Linked DNA regions of Desulfocurvus vexinensis DSM 17965. The protein of the gene in region 2 interacts with the protein of the main gene of each other region in a pairwise test. Links are inferred from orthologs where the notes say so. Each region holds a gene or a part of one and is shown on either strand. Other genes may lie near its edges.

Region 1 (6,475 bases), 250 kb from region 2 along the record:
AAGAAGGAGCTGGTGTCCATCGACGCCAGCTACGGCCTGGGCGAGGCCGTGGTGGGCGGCATGGTCACCCCCGACAAGTTCTACGTCTTCGAGCGCGAGGACGGGGCCGAGGTCGTCATCCGCTTCATGGGCTTCAAGGACAAGAAGATCGTCTACGACCCCGAAGGCGGCACCAAGGTCGTCAAGGTCGGCGACCTGGAGACCTACCAGTGGTCCCTGTCCCTGGCCCAGGCCGAGGAGGTCGCCCGGGGCGTGCGTGGCATCTCCAGCGCCTACGGCGGCATGATCATGGACACCGAGTTCTGCATCGACAGCTCCGACCGGCTGTGGTTCGTCCAGGCCCGCCCGGAGACGCGCTGGAACGAGGAGTTCGAGCAGCACCCCAACACCATCTTCATGCGCCGCCTGGAAGTGGACCCCAAGGCCCTGGCCCGGGCCGAGGTCATCATCGAGGGCAACGGCGCCTCGCGCGGGGCGGGGCAGGGCACGGTGCGCTTTTTGCGCTCGGCCCTGGAGCTGAACAAGATCAACAAGGGTGACATCCTGGCCGCCGAGCGCACCGACCCCGACATGGTGCCCGGCATGCGCATCGCCTCGGCCATCCTGGCCGACGTGGGCGGCGACACCTCCCACGCGGCCATCACCTCGCGTGAGCTGGGCATCCCGGCGGTCATCGGCATCCAGCGCGCCGAGATCCTGCGCAGCCTGGACGGCCAGGAGGTCACGGTGGACGGCTCGCGCGGCAAGGTCTACCGCGGCTGCCTGCCGCTGATGGAAGTCGGCGGCGAGATCGACACCGCGGCCCTGCCGGCCACCAAGACCAAGGTCGGCCTGATCCTGGCCGACGTGGGCCAGTCGCTGTTCCTGTCGCGCCTGCGCCAGGTGCCGGACTTCGAAGTCGGCCTGCTGCGCGCCGAGTTCATGCTCGGCAACATCGCCGTGCATCCCCTGGCCCTGGAGGCCTACGACAACCGCAAGCTCGAGGTGCTGGTCAACCGCAAGCTGCGCCAGCTCGACGCCGAGCTGACCAAGATCCTGCGCGAGCACCTGGCCACGGGCATCCAGACCCTGGACCTCAAGCTGCGCGAGTACGTGGCCGTGGTCAGCGGCCTGGGCAACGAGATCGCCGGGCTCACCGAGCGCGAGGGCGCCCGGGGCGGCACCGACGAGGTGCTGGCCATCCACCGCCGCCTGCGCGAACTGGACAAGAAGCTCGACGGCCACCTGGAGCTGGCCACCCAGCGCCTGGAAGTGCTCAAGACCTCCGAGGACCTGGAAGCCCACGTGGCCGTGATCATGGGCTACACCGAGATCCTCGAGGCCCCGGGCACCGACCCCGAGGTGGACAAGCGCCGCCAGGACGCCCTGGAGGCCGTGCAGGCCCATTGCGCCAAGGTCCAGGACGAGCCCATGGTCCAGGACGTGCTGGAGCGCATCAGCCGCCTGCGGACCGAGGTCGCCCGCCAGGTGGGCCTGGAAAAGGAGATCGAGGACGTGCGCACCCTGCCCGGGAAGATCCGCGAGCTGATCCGCTCGCGCGGCTTCCGCAACGGCAAGGAGCACTACGTGCAGACCCTGGCCCAGAGCCTGGCCCTGTTCGCCATGGCCTTCCACGGGCGCGACATCGTCTACCGGACCACGGACTACAAGTCCAACGAGTACCGCAACCTGCTGGGCGGCAACCTCTTCGAGGCCCACGAGGACAACCCCATGATCGGCTACCGGGGCGTGTCGCGCAATCTCCACGACTGGGAGATCGAGGCCTTCAAGCTGGCGCGCGGCGTGTTCGGCGGCAAGAACCTCCAGATGATGCTGCCCTTCGTGCGCACCCTGGAGGAGGCCCGCAGCATGAAGCGCTACCTGGAGCAGGTCCACAAGCTCAGGAGCGGCAAGGACGGGCTGAAGCTCATCCTCATGAGCGAGATTCCGGCCAACGCCATCCTGGCCAAGCAGTTCATTCAGGAGTTCGACGGCTTCTCCATCGGCTCCAACGACATGACCCAGATGGTGCTGGCCACCGACCGCGACAACTCGCGCCTCCAGCACATCTACGACGAGGAGGACCCGGCGGTGGTCTGGGCCATCCTGGTGACCATCTTCACCGGCCAGAAGTTCGGCAAGAAAGTCGGCTTCTGCGGCCAGGGCGTGTCCAACAGCCTGGTCATCCGCGGGCTGGTGGCCATCGCGGGCATCGTTTCGGCCTCGGTGGTGCCCGACACCTACCACCAGACCAAGCTGGACATGGCCGCCGTCGAGGCCCTGGGCATCCCGGCCTCGCGCCTGGGGGCCTGGATCAAGGAGCAGCACCTGAACCGGCTGGTCAAGCTCATCGAAGATCACAAGTACGGGCATATCCTCAAGAAGTACAAGACCTCCGCCGACTTCATGGAGTGGTACGAGGGCGAACTGGCGCGCTTTGCCGTGCAGCTGCGCGACAACCTCGACGCCGACAAGGAGGAGTTCTACCGCCAGGAGCTGGAGCGCTTCCGCTCCCTGTTCCACAAGCCGGTGATCTACGCCGACTGGGACTGGGAGGCCACCGTGGCCGACGCCCTGCACCAGGCCGGGTTCAAGGACTTCGACGAGCAGGCCCGGGCCCTGGAGGCCCAGCGCCAGAAGAAGCTGTAGTCCGGGCCCCGGCCCGATGCGAACACCCGAGCCCCCTGCGGACATTCCCGGGGGGCTCGTTTTTCCGCCGCAGGAGCCGCCATGTCCCGTTCCGATCCGCTGCGCCGGTGGCGCCGCCATGTGCCCGAGCTGGCCGGGGGCCTGGCCGAGGAGCTGCTGGCGCGCGTGGACGCCCTGCGCGCCCGGGGCGAGGTCTGCCCGCCCCGGGGCCGGGAACTGCGCGCCCTGGAGCTGACCCCGTTTTCCGCCGTGCGCGTGGTCATCCTGGGGCAGGACCCGTACCACGGCCCCGGCCAGGCCCACGGACTGGCCTTCTCGGTGCCCGCAGGGGTCAAGCCCCCGCCCTCGCTGCGCAATATCTTCAAGGAGCTGGGCGCGCCGCCGGACATGAGCCCGGACCTGACGCCCTGGGCCGGGCAGGGCGTTTTGCTGCTCAACGCGGTGCTGACGGTGGACGCCGGGCGGGCCGGGTCCCACGCCGGGCTGGGCTGGCAGGCGCTGACCGACGCCGTGGTCCGGGCCCTGGCCCAGGGCCGCGAGGGGCTGGTCTTCCTGCTGTGGGGCGCCCAGGCCCGGGCCAAGGCCGCCCTGGTGGACCCTGCGCGGCACCTGGTCCTGGAGGCGGCCCATCCGTCGCCCTTGTCGGCCCATCGCGGCTTTCTGGGCTGCGGCCATTTCACCCGGGCCAACCAGTGGCTCGCCGCGCGCGGGCAGGCGCCCGTGCGCTGGATCACCCCGTCGTAGGGAGCGTCGCCCCGTGTCCGGTTTCACCATCCGCCGCGTCCGCCCGCAGGACCTGGACGCCTGCCACGCCCTGGAAGCCTGCTGCTTCCCGCCCGCCGAGGCCGCCTCGCGGGAGAGCATCGCCACGCGCATCGCGCGCTTTCCCGAGGCCTTCCTGGTGGCCGAGGCGGGCGGGGCCGTGGTCGGCCACGTCAACTGCGGCGCCACGCGCAAGGACGACATCACCGACGAGGCCTTCAAGGCCCTGGTGGGCCACGACCCCGCCGGGCCCAACCTGGTGGTCTTTTCCCTGGCCACGGCCCCGGACTGGCGCGGGCGCGGCGTGGCGGCGGCGCTCATGGCGCGGCTGGTGGCCGAGGCCCGGGCCCGGGGGCGGGGCAGGGTGCTGCTGCTTTGCAAGGAGCACTTGAAGGATTTCTACCGTGGCCTGGGCTTTGCCGACGGCGGGCCCTCGGCCTCGGCCCACGGCGGGGCCGCCTGGCGCGAGATGCGCCTGGACCTGGGCTGAGCGGCGCGGGGCGGGGCCTGCCGGGCGCTGGCGCGCGCATCAGCGCCCGGCCCGCGCCGGGAGTCAGCGGCGCCTGCCTGCCCGGGAACCAGCCCGGCCTTGTTGGCGTGCAGCGCGCCGCGCCCGGTTTCGCCCCTGATGATGGCGGGGGGGCACCCCGCCTTTTTGGGGCGCGCAACGCGAAGCGCCCCGGAACCTTGCGGTTCCGGGGCGCTTTTCCGTTGTCGGCCGGGGTCCGGGTCGTGCCCGGCCCGTGGGCGCGGGGGCTACTCGGTGTGGCCCACGCGGTCGGCGACGTTGTTCTTGATCCAGCTGGGGTCCCACCACTCGATGGGGTTCACGGCCACGCCGGAGACGTAGACGCCGTAGTGCAGGTGGTCGCCGCCCGCAAGGCCGGTGGCGCCGGTGCGCCCGATGATCTGGCCCCGGGCCACGGTGGCCCCGGGCTCCACGTCGATCTGCGACAGGTGGGAGTAGATGGTCATCAGCCCCAGGCCGTGGTCGATCATGATGTTCTCGCCGTAGATGCCGTGGAAGCCCGTGCGCACCACCACGCCCGCGTTGGCCGCAGGCACCGGGGCGGCCTGGAGCGAGGCCAGGTCCACGCCCAGGTGGGTCTGGTTGTCCACCGTCTCGCCCTTGTAGCGGTAGGTGCGGGCGTCGGCGAACCCGGCCCGGGGGGCGGAGTTGGGCAGGCGCAGGAACTCGCCGCGCCACAGGGGCTCGGAGACGCTGGTCTGGCCCAGCTCCAGGATGGCCGCGTCGTCGCGCGCGCGCATCTCGGTGTTGACCTTGAGGTAGATCTCCAGGGGCGTGCTGGCCTCGGGGTAGTCGGCCTCGTACTGGGGCATCTTGGCGTCCAGGAAGCTGTCGGGAATCTCCAGTACGTCGGCGCGGAAGGTGCGGTCGTTGACGTGGAAGGGGAAGGTCTGCTCGCGGCGGTTGCCGGCCAGGTCCTCGGCTTCCAGGCGCGGGGAGAACTCGGCGGGGGTCATGTTGTAGGGAAAGGCGAACAGGCAGGCGTAGTTGCCGCCGGGCAGGCGGTAGCCGGGGAAGAAATGCGGCCCCACGCGCACGCCGCTGCGCCGCACGTCCTCGTTGAGCGTGTAGGAAATGCAGCCCACGCCGCCCCGGGTCAGGTTGTGCTGCCCGGAGAGCACGGACACGTGCGGGGCCCGGGTGTCCATGGTCATGGAGAAGACCGTCTCGCCCGCGTTGCCCTTGCCCAGGTTGCGGATGGAGCCGTCCACCGCCGAGGCCACGATCTCGATGGGCCCTTCGGGAGCCTTGGTTTCGCCCAGGGTGAAGGTCAGGCTGGCGGAGGGCAGCTTGTCGAAGTCCTGCGAGGCGAGCACGGTGGAGCCCGAGGCCGTGCGCAGGGAGACGATGACCGCGCGCACGCCCGAGGGATCGGCGGCCTCCAGGGTGAACTCGGTGGCCTTGCCCACGGGGCCCGAGGCGGGGGTCAGGGTCAGGGCGGGGGGCTGGCCGTCGGACAGGAACAGCAGGGCGGCCCCGGCTGCCGCAGCGGCCAACAGGGCGACAAAAACGAAAGTGAGCATCTTCTGCATGGTCGGTCTGGTCCTCGGGATGGTGATTGGGTGTCGGGGGCGCGGCCCGGTGCGCTACCGGCGGCGTCCGTGGTTTGCTGGGGGTGCAGCGTACCCGTTTCGCGCCCGCATGCCAAGGGGCGCTTGTGCGCCGTGGGTGCGTGGCTGGCCGCCGCGTCCGGAGCAGGGGCGGACCGTGCGCGCCCGCCGCCTCCGGACGCACCGACGCAGGGGAGAAGGAGAATCATCGTCAAGCGTTCTGTGGGAACATTTTGATATTGCAGCGCTGCTGGTGATACGTATTTTTGCGTCAGTGCTACCATTCGGCATAACAATGCATCAAACATGTAAACCATTGGGAATATGCTCAAATCCTGGCTGAAAATTCTGGTTTTCGGTTGACGCCCTCCGGAAATTGTGGTGAAAATTCCTGCAAATTTCAGTTGACGAATGCAGTGATTCATAAACCCTCAACCAGGTTGGAAGGAAGGTTTGCCATATTGGCGGGCACGTGCCCACCGATTGTTTGGTAACTATGGAGGTGTCTTATGAAATGTTCTATTGGAAGCGGTAAGAATGATGTGATGAAGTCTCTGGAAGAGAAAGGGATCTCCCGCCGTGACTTCATGAAATTCTGCGCCGCTGTGTCCGCCGCCATGGCCGCGGATGCGACGTTCACCCCTGCCAAGGTCGCCGAGGCCCTGACCTCCGGCAGCCGTCCCCCGGTCGTGTGGCTGCACTTCGCCGAGTGCACCGGTTGCACCGAGTCCGTGCTGCGCACCACCGAGCCCGACATGGCCACCGTGCTGTTCGACGTGATCTCGCTGGACTACCACGAGACCCTCATGCAGTGCGCCGGTGAGGCCATCGAGAAAGCCCTGCACGACACCATCCACCACAACGAGGGCAAGTTCGTTCTGGTCCTGGAAGGTGGCATTCCCACCGCCGAGGGCGGTATCCACGGCAAGGTCGGCGGCAAGACCATGCTCTCCATCCTTGAGGAAGTGTACCCCAAGGCCGCCGCGACCATCTGCATCGGCACCTG
Region 2 (6,221 bases):
AGCGTCAGGCCCAGGGCGTCCCGGTCCGGCGCGGCGATCAGCCCCAGGTCCTCGTCGAGCTGCAAGGCCCACAGCACGCTCGCCACATACCCGATGCCCACGCCCGGGTGGCCGTTCTCGATGCGGCGCAGGGTTTCCCGGTTCGTCCCGGCCAGCGCGGCGAGCTTTTCGGCGGTGTAATTCCGGTTGAGGCGGGCGACCCGGATGTTCTCGCCAACCTGCTTGAGCCGCCGGAGTACGGTGTCCGGGATGGTGTCGTAGCCCTTCACGGTGTCCTCCATTTGCAATGTTTATATTGCATTGTTAATGATAATGCAAATTAAAGTTTGCAAATTGTTGTCATGCGCAGCAGCGCGCCCGCCGCGTTGCCCGCCCAGCCCGCGCCCGCGCAGCCCACAGTCGCGCAAACGGCTGGCGTCCGGAAACCGCCACGCAGGGCGCAACGCCCAGCCGCGCCCGCGCCCCGCGCAAAAAGGCCCGGCCCGCAAACGCGGACCGGGCCCTGGTTTTCTCGCTTCGCCTGCGCCGGGCTAGTCGCCCAGCTCCTGGCTGCGCTTGGCGGACTTGAGCACGCCCTTGACGATGGCGGCGCGCACGGCCTTCTTGTCGAAGGCGTTCAGGGCTGCGATGGTCGTGCCCGCCGGGGAGCAGACCATTTCGCGCAGCACGCTGACGTGCTGGCCGGACTCGGCGGCCAGCTTGGCCGAGCCCGTGAACAGGCCCTGGACCATCTCGGTGGCCTGCTGGCGCGTGAGCCCCAGGGTCACGCCCGCCTCGATGACGGCCTCCATGAAGTAGAACACGTAGGCCGGGCCCGAGCCCGCCACCGCCGTGAAGGCGTCGAAGAGCTTTTCGGGCAGCACATGGACCTGGCCCAGGCCCTGGAAGAGGGCCACCAGGAAGTCCTTGCGCTCCTGGCCCAGGCGGTCGTCCTCCAGGCACAGGGCGAAGACCCCGGCGCCGACCATGGCCGGGGTGTTGGGCATCACTCGGACCACCGGGGCCGGGTCGGCCCATTTGACGAGCTTCTTCATGGTCACGCCCGCCGCGATGGACAGCACGGTGCGCCCCGGGTTCAGGGCCGGGCCGATCTCCTCCAGCACGGCCTTGACCTGGTGCGGCTTCACGGCCAGCAGGACGATGTCGCAGCCCTCGGCCAGCTCCCGGGGCGAGGCGGCGGCGCGCAGGCCCACGGGGGCCAGGGCCGCAAGGCTCGCGGAGTTCAGGTCGTAGCCCATCAGGGTCACGTCGCCGCGCGGGGCCAGGCCGCGGATGATGGCGCTGCCCATGTTGCCCACGCCGATGAAGCCGATGCAGGTCATGGTCGTCTTACCTCACCAGTTGCAGCGCGTTGAAGAAGTAGGCGATTTCCACGGCGGCGGTGTCGGGGCCGTCGGAGCCGTGCACGGCGTTGGCCTCGATGTCGTCGGCGTAGAGCTTGCGGATGGTGCCCTCGGCGGCGTTGGCCGGGTTGGTGGCGCCCATGATCTCGCGGTAGCGCGCCACGGCGTTCTCGCCTTCGAGCACGGAGACCACCACCGGGCCCGAGCACATGAAGTCGCACAGCGAGCCGAAGAAGGGCCGCTCACGGTGCACGGCGTAGAAGCCTTCGGCCTGGGCGCGGGTCAGGTGGATCATGCGCGTGCCCACGATCTTCAGGCCGGCGGCCTCGATCATGGCCAGGATGGCGCCGACCTTGTTCTTGGCCACGGCGTTGGGCTTGATGATGGAAAAGGTGCGTTCCAGAGCCATTGTATCCTCCAGTGTTGGTTGCGGAAAACGGCGGCCCGGAGGGAAGAACCGGGCCGCCGGGGATTACGTGAGCAGCATCTTGTCGGAACTGAATTCCTCGCCCTTGACCTTGTAGAACTGGGCCAGCAGGTCGTTGACCGTGAGCTCGGCCTTGGCCTCGCCGGAAATATCCAGAATGATCTCGCCCTGGTGCAGCATGATCAGGCGGTTGCCGAGCTTGATGGCCTGGTTCATGTTGTGGGTGACCATGAGGGTGGTCAGGTTCTGCGAGGTCACCAGATGCTCGGTGAGCAGCAGGGTCTGGTTGGCGGTCTTGGGGTCCAGGGCGGCGGTGTGCTCGTCCAGCAGCAGCAGGTCGGGGCGGACCATGGTGGCCATGAGCAGGGTCAGGGCCTGGCGCTGGCCGCCGGAAAGCAGGCCGATGCGGTCGTCCAGGCGCGACTCCAGGCCCAGGCCGATCTTCTTGACCTCGGTGGCGAACAGCGCGCGGTCGGCGGCGGTGACCCCGCGCGACAGCCCGCGCCATTTGCCCCGGCGCAGGGCCAGGGCCATGTTCTGGGCGATGGACAGGCTGGCGCAGGTGCCGCGCAGGGGGTCCTGGAACACGCGGCCCATGAAGCGGGCGCGCCTGTGCTCGGGCCAGCGGGTGATGTCCTGCCCGCGCATGGTCACGCTGCCGCCGTGGGGCGCGTAGGTGCCCGCCAGGGCGCTCAAAAGCGTGGACTTGCCCGCGCCGTTGGAGCCGATGACGGTGATGAAATCGCCCTCGTGGACGGTCAGGTCCACCCCCGACAGCGCGCGGACCTCGTTGATGCTGCCCTTGTGGAAATACAGCGTCAGGCCGGAGAGTTCTAGCATTTGCGCAGCCTCTTCTTGAGCCTGGGCGCCGTGAGGGCCACGACCACCAGCAGCGCGGTGATCAGGTTTAGGTCGCTGGGGGTGAAGGTGAAGGAGCCGACCTTCAGGCCCAGGGCCAGGGCGATGGCCACGCGGTAGATGATGGAGCCGACGATGGCCGCCACCACGGCCCGGGGCAGGGAGCGGTTGCCAAACACCGTCTCGCCCACGATGACCGAGGCCAGCCCGGCCACGATGGTGCCCACGCCCATGTTCACGTCCGCCGCGCCCTGGTTCTGGGCGATGAGCCCGCCCGCCAGGGCCACCAGCGCGTTGGACAGGCCGACCCCGAAGATGATGACCTTGTGCGTGTCCACACCCTGGCTGGTGATCATCTGGCGGTTGTCGCCGGTGGCCAGCATGGCCTGGCCCAGCTCGGTGTACAGGAACCAGATCAGCGCCAGGACCACGGCCCCGGCCAGGGCGGCGAAGAGCAGCGGCGAGGCGTAGTAGCCGGGCAGGCCCGCGCGCATGAGCGGGTCGAGCACCGTGTCCACGCCCAGCAGCGAGACGTTGGGCCCGCCCATGATGCGGATGTTGATGGAATACAGGGCGGTCATGGTCAGGATGGAGGCCAGAAGGTGCAGGATGCCCAGCTTGGTGTTGAGCAGCCCGGTGACCATGCCCGCCACGAAACCCGCGCCCATGGCCGCCAGCAGCGACAGGGCGGGGTGCATGCCGCTGGTGATGCACACGGCGGACACGGCGGCGCCCAGGGGCAGGCTGCCGTCCACGGTCAGGTCCGGGAAGTCGAGGATCCGGAAGGTCAGGTAGACCCCCAGGACCATGATCCCGTAGACGAGGCCCTGCTCCAGGGCTCCCAGAAGGGCGAAAAGGCTCATGGGGCGTAATCCGGTTGCAAAAGGGTGCTTGGGGGCGCCGGGGCCGGAAAAAAGGCAGGGCGCGGCCAGGCCGCGCCCTTACCGTGTATTGCGGCCAAGTGCAAGGGGCCCCTTATTCCACGACCTTGTCCGCCTTGGCGCGCACGGCCTCGGGGATGTTCGCGCCCTGGGCGGCGGCGGCGGGCAGGTTCAGGTGCAGGCTCATGCCCTGCTGGAACTCCACGGGCGTTTCGGCCACGGCGGCGCCGCCGAAGATGCGCCCGGCCATGGCGCCGGTCTGCTTGCCGTGCAGGTAGTAGTCGAAGCCCAGGGCCGCCACGGCGCCGCGGGGCACGGAGTCCACATCGGCGGCGAACAGGGGCATCTTGTTCTGCTCGCAGACCTTGACCAGGGATTCCAGGGCCGCGATGACGGTGTTGTCGGTCGGCACGTAGACGGCCTGGGCGCGCCCGGCCAGGCTCTTGGTGGCCTGGTAGGCGTCGGCGGTCTTGGCCACGGAGGCCTCGTGCAGGGTCACGCCCTTGGCCTGGCAGGCCTCGCGCAGCATGCCCACCAGGGTCTTGGAGTTGGCCTCGCCGGAGTTGTAGACCACGCCCAGGTCGGTCAGGCCGGGCATGATCTCCATGATCATTTCCAGGTGCCGGTCCACGGGGGTCATGTCCGACACGCCGGAGATGTTGGCGCCCGGGGCCTGGAGGTCATCCACCAGCCCGGCGCCCTTGGGGTCGGTCACCGCCGAGAAGAGCAGCGGCACCTGGGCCATGTGCGGGGCCTTCTTGATGATCTGGGCGCAGGCCTGGGCGCTGGGCGTGGCGATGGCCACCACCATGTCGGGCTTCTCGCCGGCGATGGCCTGGGCGATCTGGTTGGCGGTGGCCATGTTGGCCTGGGCGTTGTGGACGTTGTATTTGACCTCGAAGCCCTGCTCCTTGAGGCTGTCCTGCAGGCCCTTGAGCACGGCGTCCAGGGCGGGGTGCTCCACGAACTGGTTCACGGACACGGTGTAGGTTTTGGCCCAGGCGGCGGTTGCCGTCAGGCAGGCCGCGAGCGCCAGCACGGTGAGAATGGACAGGCGTTTCATGGCGGATTCTCCCTTGGTCAGTTGAGCGGTTTGAGTTCCTTGAGGTGCACGATGGTCTCCGTGCGGCCTTCGCGCCGGGCCCATTGCTTCAGGGCTTCCAGGGTTTCCGGATAGGGGTGGCCGATGGCCACGGCCTGCCCGGTGGCGGCGGCGGAGCGGGCGGCCTTTTCCATCTGGCGGGTGATGGCCCCCACGTCGCGCACGTTGTCCAAAAAGACGCTGCGCCGGTAGACCGGCAGGCCCATCTCGCGGGCCAGGCGCACGGCGGTGCTGCCCTGGGCGGTCAGGCTGTCCAGGAAGAACAGCCCCCGGGCCCTGAGTTCGTCGAGTACCACGGCCATGCCGTCGGCGTCACTGGTAAAGCGCGAGCCCATGTGGTTGTTCACGCCCACGGCCCCGGGAATCTCGGCCAGGTCGGCGGCCAGCACGCGGCGCATCTCGTCGGGCACCATGAAGGTGAACAGCGCGCCCGGGCCGGGGTTGATGCCCGGCCAGCCCTTGGGCTCCATGGGCAGGTGCAGCAGCAGCTCGCGCCCGGAGCGCGCGGCCAGGGCCGCCACCTCGCGGTTGTGCGGCGTGCCGGGCAGCACCGAGAAGGTCACCGGGAAGGGCAGGGCCGCCAGCTCGCGGGCGTAGCGCAGGTCCTGGCCCATGTCGTCGATGACGATGGCCAGCAGCCCGCCCCGGCGCGCGGGCCGGGGCTCGGCCGGGCCCGGCGCGGGCGCGGGGGTGGCGAACTCCAGCACATGGGTCGGCACCCCGGCCACGGCGACGGTGTAGCTGCCCTGCCCGCCGGAGGCCAGGGCCGCCTCGGGAGCCCACTTGGCCAGCGAGCGGGCCAGGATGTCCACGAAGCGCTCCGGGCCGTTTTCCAGTTCGATGTCCACCACCTGGAAGTGGTAGCGGTCCTCGCCCCGGGTCTCCAGGCGCGTCTCGCGGATGGTCATGGCGTGCGGGTCGTAGCCGGTGAAGAGCAGGGTCTCCAGCAGGGCAAAGTCGATCTGGCGGATGGTCCGCTCCAGGCCCGGGTCCTGGGGCTCCTCGTAGGGCAGGGCGGGGGCGTCGGCCCCGGGCTGGGCGGCGGGGGGCAGTGCGGGAGCCTCGGCCCCGGCCCCGGGCGCGGGCAGGGCGGGGGCGGCGGCCTGCGGGTCCGGGAGGGGCGCCGGGTCCGCTGGCGGCGCCGGGCGCAGGGCGGCAGCGGCCAGCATGCCCACGAGCACGGCCACGGCCAGCCCTCCGGCGGCCCAGGCCCAGGCCGGAACGCGGCGCAGGGCGGCCCTGGCCGCGCTCCTGCTGCCGGGGGCGCCGGGGGCGGCTGCGGGGGCCGCGCCGCCGGGCGCCTCGCCGGGGGCGCCCGGCCGGGCGCCCTCGGGGCGGGTGTCGCTGGTGTCGTCGCTCATGGGCGTGTGGCGTCCTGGCCCGGCCCTGGGCGCGGGCCTACTTGCCCGCGCCGATGAGGCCCATGTCGGGCAGCTTCTTCACGAACTGCAGGGCCATGCGCAGCTGGTTGTCGCGCTCCAGGCGCAGGCGCACCTCGTCGGTGAGCTCGGCCTGGCCATGCCTGGGCTTGTCGGTCCCGCCGACCTCGATGTGCCCGCGCATGTCCTTTTCGCGCATCACGGGGCCGTTGCCCTGGGCTTCGCCGGGCT
Region 3 (6,314 bases), on a different replicon or contig from region 2:
TGCAGGCCCTGGTGCTGACCTCGGAGAAGCGCGACCCCTACACCGCCGGACACCAGCAGCGCGTGGCGCGCCTGGCCGTGGCCATCGCCGCGCGCCTGGGGCTGGCCGACGAGCGCCTGGAGGGCGTGCGCGTGGCCGGGCTGCTGCACGACTTGGGCAAGATCTACATCCCCGCCGAAATCCTCTCCAAGCCCGCGCGGCTTACGGCCATGGAGTTCGGGCTCATGCAGACCCACCCCGGGGTGGGCTACGAGATCCTGAGCGGGGTGCCCTTCCCCTGGCCCATTGCGGACTTCGTGGTCCAGCACCACGAGCGCCTGGACGGCACGGGCTACCCCAATGGGCTGGCGGGCGAGGCCGTGTGCCTGGAGGCGCGCGTGCTGGCCGTGGCCGACGTGGTGGAGGCCATGAGCTCCCATCGGCCCTACCGCGCGGCCCTGGGCCTGGAACTGGCCCTGGACGAGGTGCGCAAGGGCCGGGGCACGCGCTACGACGAGGCCGTGGTGGACGCCTGCCTGGAGCTGTTCGCCGCCGGGGAGTTCTCTTTCGAGGGCTAGCCCCGGCCTTGCCCTGCCCGGGTTTTTGCGGGTATGCACAGGAGGCCGGGCCGTGGGGGTCCGGCCAACCGCCAGCCAGGGGAGGGCAGGGTGCCGGCCAGGATTCTCGTAGTTGACGACGAACAGGACATCCGCTTCTCGCTGCGCGGCATCCTCGAGGACGAGGGCCACGAGGTCCACGAGGCCGAAAGCGGCGAGGCGGCCCTGCGGCTGGTGGACGAGCGTGCGCCCGACCTGGTGCTGCTCGACATCTGGCTCACGGGCATCGACGGGCTGGAGGTGCTGGACACCCTGCGCTCGCGGCTGCCCGACCTGCCGGTGATCATGATCTCCGGCCACGGCAACATCGAGACCGCCGTGGCGGCCATCAAGAAGGGCGCCTTCGACTTCATCGAGAAGCCCCTGTCCCTGGAAAAAGTCATCCTGTGCGTGAACAAGGCGCTGGAATTCAACACCATCCAGCGCGAGAACCAGGAGCTGCGCCTGCGCCTGGGCTCGGAGCAGATCCGCACCCTCACCGGGCGCTCGGCGGCGGTGGCCTCCCTGCGCCAGCACATCGCCCAGGTGGCGCCCACCGAGGCCTGGGTGCTCATCACCGGCGAGAACGGCACGGGCAAGGAGATCGTGGCCCGCATGATCCACGCCCAGTCGCGGCGCGGGGCGCGGCCCATGGTCGCCGTGAACTGCGCGGCCATCCCCGAGGAACTCATCGAGAGCGAGCTGTTCGGCCACGAGAAGGGCGCCTTCACCGGGGCCGAGGCCTCGCGGCAGGGCAAGTTCGAGCTGGCCGACGGGGGCACGCTGTTCCTGGACGAGATCGGCGACATGAGCCTGAAAACTCAGGCCAAGATCCTGCGCATCCTCCAGGAGCAGAAGTTCGAGCACGTGGGCGGGCGCAGGACCATCACCGTGGACGTGCGCGTCATCGCCGCCACCAACAAGGACCTGATGGAGGAAATCCGCGAGGGGCGCTTCCGCGAGGATTTGTACTACCGGCTCAAGGTCTTCCCGCTGGTGGTGCCGCCGCTGCGCGAGCGCGGCGAGGACATCCCCCTGCTCATCCGGGATTTCCTGGACCGCCTGACGCGCACCCAGGGCTTCCGCGAGCTGGCCTTCACCGACGACGCGCTGCGCGTGCTGTGCGCCTACCCCTGGCCGGGCAATGTGCGCGAGCTCAAGAATTTCGTGGAGCGCATGCTCATCCTGCACTCCGGGGCCGAGGTCGGCCCCGAGGACCTGCCCGCCGAAATCCTCGCCGCGCGCCCGGCCCCGGCCCCCGGCGCCCCGCCGCACGACCTGCCCATCCCCTCCGGCGCCGTGGACTTCAAGGCCGCGCGCCAGGAGTTCGAAGCCGAATTCCTGCGCCGCAAGCTCGAAGAGTTCGAAGGCAGCGTCAGCCGCCTCGCCGAATCCATCGGCCTGGAACGCACCTACCTCTACCGCAAACTCAAGGCCTACGGCATCCAGACGGGGTGAGGAGGTTGGCGGCGGGACGGGGAACGGGTGGTCGATCCCCAGCGGCAGAGTTCCTTGCTGTTCCTTTGCGGGCAGGGCAGTCCGTGGCCCCCTGTGGGGCCACGGGTATTTTGGGAGAGGCGCGGGACGGCGCAGGCCAGCCATGCGCCCGCGCGGGCGCCGCCGCCCGGCGGCTACTTCCGTATCCAGATCACGCTGGCCTGTCGGCCGCAGGTGCGCTCGCGGCGGTAGGAGAAGAACAGCTCGGGCGTGGCGTGGGTGCACAGGTCCAGGCCGTGGATGCGCTCGGGCAGCAGCCCGGCGGCCAGGAGCTGGTCGCGCGTCAGGCGCCAGAGGTCCACGGTGCGCGTGGCGGGGTCGTGGTAGGGCGCGAAGGCCGGGCCGAACTCGGCCTCGAAGTTGGTGAATTCGCTGGCCGCCGGGCCCAGGCTCGGGCCGCGCACGGCCAGCAGCTCGGCGGGCGCCAGGCCGTATTCCCGGCACAGGGCGCGCACTCCGCGTTGGGGGAACTCCGCCGCGTTGCCCCGCCAGCCCACATGCAGCGCCGCCACCACGCCCCCGCTCTCGTGGGCCAGCAGGATGGGCTGGCAGTCGGCGGTCTTGATGACCAGGGCCCGGCCCGGCTCGGCGGTGGCCAGCCCGTCGGCCTCGAAGGTGCCGGGAGCGTCGATGTCGCCGGGGTCGGGGTCGAAGAGCATCTGCGTGCCGTGGACCTGGCGCAGCTCCTGCCACGAGCCGAAGCCCAGGGCGCCCTGCATGGCCCGGCGCCACGCGCGCACGGCCCCGGGGTCGTCGCCCACGTCCAGGGAGATGTTGCCGCCGCCGTAGGGCCCGCAGGCGCCTGCGGCCCGCGCCCCGAAGGCGCAGCCCACGCGGTCCAGCCCGGGAAAGGCGAAGGGAATCAGTCGCGGTTTCGGGTCCACAGGGTCTGCTCCTCGGTGATGATCACGTCCACGGGCACGTCCCACGGCTCGGCAGGCAGCTCGGCCACGAGCTGGAAGCCGAAGCACGGCGCCGCCAGCAGCGGCCCCGGGCGCCCCAGCCCCGCCAGAAAACGGTCGTAGAACCCGCCCCCGAAGCCCAGGCGCTGGCCGCGCCGGTCGAAGGCCACCCCCGGCACCAGCACCAGGTCGGGCCGGGGGGCGTCCAGGGCCGGGCAGGCGTGCGGGTCGGGCTCGGCGATGCCAAAGGCCCCCGGGCACAGGTCGGCCAGGCCCGTGGCGCAGGCCACGTCCATGGCTCCGGGCTCCCCGGGGCGGCAGCGCGGCAACAGCACCCGCGCCCCGCGCGCCCACAGCTCCTCAACCAGCGCGGCCACGTCCACCTCGCCCTGCACGGGCATGTAGGCCAGCACCTCGCGCGCCGTGGCCCAGGCGGGCAGCGCCCGCACCCGCGCCAGCACCCGCGCCGAGCGCGCGGCGGCCTCGGCCCGGGGCAGGGCCCGGCGCTGGGCCAGCAGGGCCGCGCGCAGGGCGCTGCGGGCTGGTCCGGGGCCGCCGGGGGCCGTGTGTCGGGGGGTTTCCATCGCGGGCTTTTGGGCTAGGGTTGTGCGTCGCGGCCCGGGGCCGCTGCGGGCGCCCTTGGGTTGTACCCGCTTCCGGGCCGAGGGAAAAGAGGGGGAGCACCGTGAAATACGACAAGTACTGGATCGGCATCGGCGATATCCACGGCGACCCGGGCAACGTCGCGCGCATTCCGGGCGTGGCCGAGGCCGCAGGCGTCGTGGTCAGCGGCGACCTGACCACCCACGGCGGGGTGGACGCGGCGCGCCGGGTCATCGACGCCGTGCGCCGGGCCAACCCTGTGGTCCTGGCCCAGATCGGCAACATGGACACCGCCGCCGTGGGCCGCTGGCTGGAGGACGAAGGCCTGTCCATCCACGGCCAGGCCCGCGAACTGGCGCCCGGGGTGGGCCTCGTGGGCGTTGGCTGTTCCAGCCCCACGCCCTTCGGCACGCCCAGCGAGGTGCCCGACGAGCGCCTGGGCGAGCTGCTGGAGCAGGCCCTGGCCCTGGCCGGGCAGTGGGACGCCACGCTGCTGGTGGCCCACGATCCGCCCCACGGCACCAAGGCCGATCTGGTGGGCGCGCGGCACGTGGGCAGCCGGGCCGTGCGCGCCTTCGTGGAGCGCGTCCAGCCCGACGTGTGCCTGTCCGGGCATATCCACGAGTCGCGGGCCCTGGACTTCGTGGGCCGCACCGCCGTGGTCAACCCCGGGATGCTGGCCCAGGGCGGCTACGCCGTCATCGGCCTGGCCGGGCGGACGCTGACCGTGAAACTGCGCACCCTGTAAGGCGGCGGGATGAAACTCTATTCGTGGAACGTCAACGGCCTGCGGGCCGTGATCCAGAAAGGCTTCTGGAACTGGTTCGACGCCAGCGGCGCCGATGTGGTCGGCCTGCAGGAAATCAAGGCCGAGCCGCAGCAGCTGGACGAGGCCGACCGGGGCCGCCCGGGTTACGAGGTGGCCTGGAACCCCTGCCGCACGCGCAAGGGCTATTCGGGTACGGCGGCGCTGTACCGCGTGGCGCCCCTGGCCGTGCGCACCGGCCTGCCCGACGAGCGCTTCAACGGCGAGGGCCGCTGCATCCACCTGGAATACCCGTCCTTCCACTTCTTCACCATCTACTTCCCCAACGGCCAGCAGGGCGACGAGCGTCTGGAGTTCAAGCTCGGCTACTACGACTGCTTCCTGGCCCACAGCGAGGCCTTGCGGCGAGAGAAGCCCATCGTGGTCTGCGGCGATTTCAACACCGCGCACAAGGAAATCGACCTCAAGAACCCCAAGGCCAACGAGAACACCTCGGGCTTCCTGCCCGTGGAGCGCGCCTGGATGGACCGCTTCGTGGCCCACGGCTATGTGGACACCTTCCGCCTGTTCGAGCCCGGGCCGGACCACTATTCGTGGTGGACCTACCGCTACGGGGCCCGCGCGCGCAACGCGGGGTGGCGCATCGACTATTTCTTCGTCAGCGAGGAACTGCGGGGCAAGGTGACGCGGGCCTGGATCGAGCCCGAGGTCCTGGGCTCGGACCATTGCCCCGTGGGCCTGGAACTGGACCTGGAGGCCTAGGATGAGCGACACGGACGGCCCGGGGGGCCCGGTCGGGGTGGACAAGCTGCGCGACGAGATCATCGAGACCCAGCGCGGGCACCTGGACATGGTCAAATGGAAGATCGTGCTCGTGGCCGCCCTGGGCGCCGTGGGCCTGGGCTTCCAGGGCGCGGGCACGCCCGGCGGCGGGGGGCGCGCGGCCCTGCCCGCCCACTATGTGCTGTGCCTGATCCCCTTCGTCTGCGCCTACTGCGACCTCATGCTTTGCACGCTTTTGCTGCGCATGTACGCCATCGGGGCCTTCCTGCACCGCCAGGGCGCCGCGCAGGGCGCGCTGCTGGCGCGCTATGAACACTGCATCGATTCCCTGCGCCGGGGCCGGGACCAGCACGGCGGCCTGTTCAGCTTCGAGGGGCTGGCCGTCTTCGGTTCCAGCTTTCTGTTTTCCGCGCTGGTGTTCCTGGTGCTCGTCTCCCTGGGGGAGTTCGCCCTGGGTCTGTCGGGCCTTGCGGGAGTGGGCTTCACGCTGTGGATCCGCCGCAGGTTCAGCGAGAAGCAGTCGTGCGTCGTCGAGACCATGAAGCGGTGCGAAGGAGGCGATCGCCCATGAGCGCCCCCACCCCTGACGACCTGTTCTTCGCCTACGGCACCCTCATGCGCAGCGCGGGCGGGCCGTGGGCCGAGCGGCTGGAGGCCATGGGCGAACTGCTGGGCCGGGGCAGCGTGGCCGGGCGGCTGTTTCGCGTGAGCTGGTACCCGGGCATGGTCGAGGCCGACGGCCCGGGCCAGCGCGTGCTGGGCGAGGTCTGGCGGCTGGCCGCCCCCGGGCGGGCCTGGCCGCTGCTGGACGAATTCGAGGGCGTCATCCCCGGCAAGCCGGATATCTCGCGCTACCGCCGCGCCGTGGTGGACGTGACCCTGGACAACGGCACGCCCCTGGCCTGTCAGGCCTACCTGCTCAACTACCCCACCGCCGACCTGGAGCCCATCCCCTCGGGCGACTTCCGCGACGTGGTCCTCTAGGCCCGCCGCCCGCGCCCTTCCCGGCGCCTTCCGCGCCGCCCCGTGGCGCGCGAATGGCCATCAACAATTGACAATCGGTCATTCAGGGTTCAAGAATCAGGGGCTTTTGTCCGGCGTTGGGGGGCGACCCCCTGGAGGCCGCCGGGCAGGGGCCTTCGGGCGTGTGTCCGCGTTGCGGGAGGCGCGCCGCGCCCGGGGTGCTGG

The links.
Region 1: the proteins of ndk (region 2) and G495_RS0105215 interact in binary tests that used the Escherichia coli proteins (3 or more experiments, as listed by UniProt). The link is inferred for Desulfocurvus vexinensis DSM 17965 from one-to-one orthologs.
Region 3: the proteins of ndk (region 2) and G495_RS0107110 interact in binary tests that used the Escherichia coli proteins (3 or more experiments, as listed by UniProt). The link is inferred for Desulfocurvus vexinensis DSM 17965 from one-to-one orthologs.

The regions. Positions count from the first base shown.
Region 1 is NZ_JAEX01000002.1:493,674-500,148, forward strand. What follows is about bases 1,555-4,540. They hold G495_RS0105215 (uracil-DNA glycosylase), read left to right. Parts: upstream 1,555-2,709; coding sequence 2,710-3,372; downstream 3,373-4,540. Other genes in these bases: G495_RS0105210 (PEP/pyruvate-binding domain-containing protein), read left to right, coding at 1,555-2,628; G495_RS0105220 (GNAT family N-acetyltransferase), read left to right, coding at 3,386-3,880; G495_RS0105225 (M23 family metallopeptidase), read right to left, coding at 4,147-4,540. Also shown: more of G495_RS0105210, read left to right, coding at 1-1,554; more of G495_RS0105225, read right to left, coding at 4,541-5,451; G495_RS0105230 (hydrogenase small subunit), read left to right, coding at 5,979-6,475. UniProt on the Escherichia coli protein: Excises uracil residues from the DNA which can arise as a result of misincorporation of dUMP residues by DNA polymerase or due to deamination of cytosine.
Region 2 is NZ_JAEX01000002.1:241,034-247,254, forward strand. Bases 42-2,773 are described here. They hold ndk (nucleoside-diphosphate kinase), read right to left. Parts: upstream 1,753-2,773; coding sequence 1,330-1,752; downstream 42-1,329. Other genes in these bases: G495_RS0104055 (helix-turn-helix transcriptional regulator), read right to left, coding at 42-269; proC (pyrroline-5-carboxylate reductase), read right to left, coding at 531-1,322; G495_RS0104070 (ABC transporter ATP-binding protein), read right to left, coding at 1,816-2,610; G495_RS0104075 (ABC transporter permease), read right to left, coding at 2,604-2,773. In the rest of the region: more of G495_RS0104055, read right to left, coding at 1-41; more of G495_RS0104075, read right to left, coding at 2,774-3,491; G495_RS0104080 (ABC transporter substrate-binding protein), read right to left, coding at 3,604-4,572; G495_RS17565 (divergent polysaccharide deacetylase family protein), read right to left, coding at 4,590-5,972; G495_RS0104090 (S41 family peptidase), read right to left, coding at 6,010-6,221. UniProt on the Escherichia coli protein: Major role in the synthesis of nucleoside triphosphates other than ATP. The ATP gamma phosphate is transferred to the NDP beta phosphate via a ping-pong mechanism, using a phosphorylated active-site intermediate.
Region 3 is NZ_JAEX01000006.1:18,071-24,384, reverse strand. What follows is about bases 1,747-4,571. They hold G495_RS0107110 (5-formyltetrahydrofolate cyclo-ligase), read right to left. Parts: upstream 3,559-4,571; coding sequence 2,935-3,558; downstream 1,747-2,934. Other genes in these bases: G495_RS0107100 (exodeoxyribonuclease III), read left to right, coding at 4,335-4,571; G495_RS0107105 (metallophosphoesterase), read left to right, coding at 3,660-4,325; G495_RS0107115 (purine nucleoside phosphorylase YfiH/LACC1 family protein), read right to left, coding at 2,207-2,956; G495_RS0107120 (sigma-54-dependent transcriptional regulator), read left to right, coding at 1,747-2,033. Outside these bases: G495_RS0107125 (HD domain-containing phosphohydrolase), read left to right, coding at 1-557; more of G495_RS0107120, read left to right, coding at 648-1,746; more of G495_RS0107100, read left to right, coding at 4,572-5,105; G495_RS0107095 (hypothetical protein), read left to right, coding at 5,107-5,697; G495_RS0107090 (gamma-glutamylcyclotransferase family protein), read left to right, coding at 5,694-6,110. UniProt on the Escherichia coli protein: Involved in the removal of 5-formyltetrahydrofolate.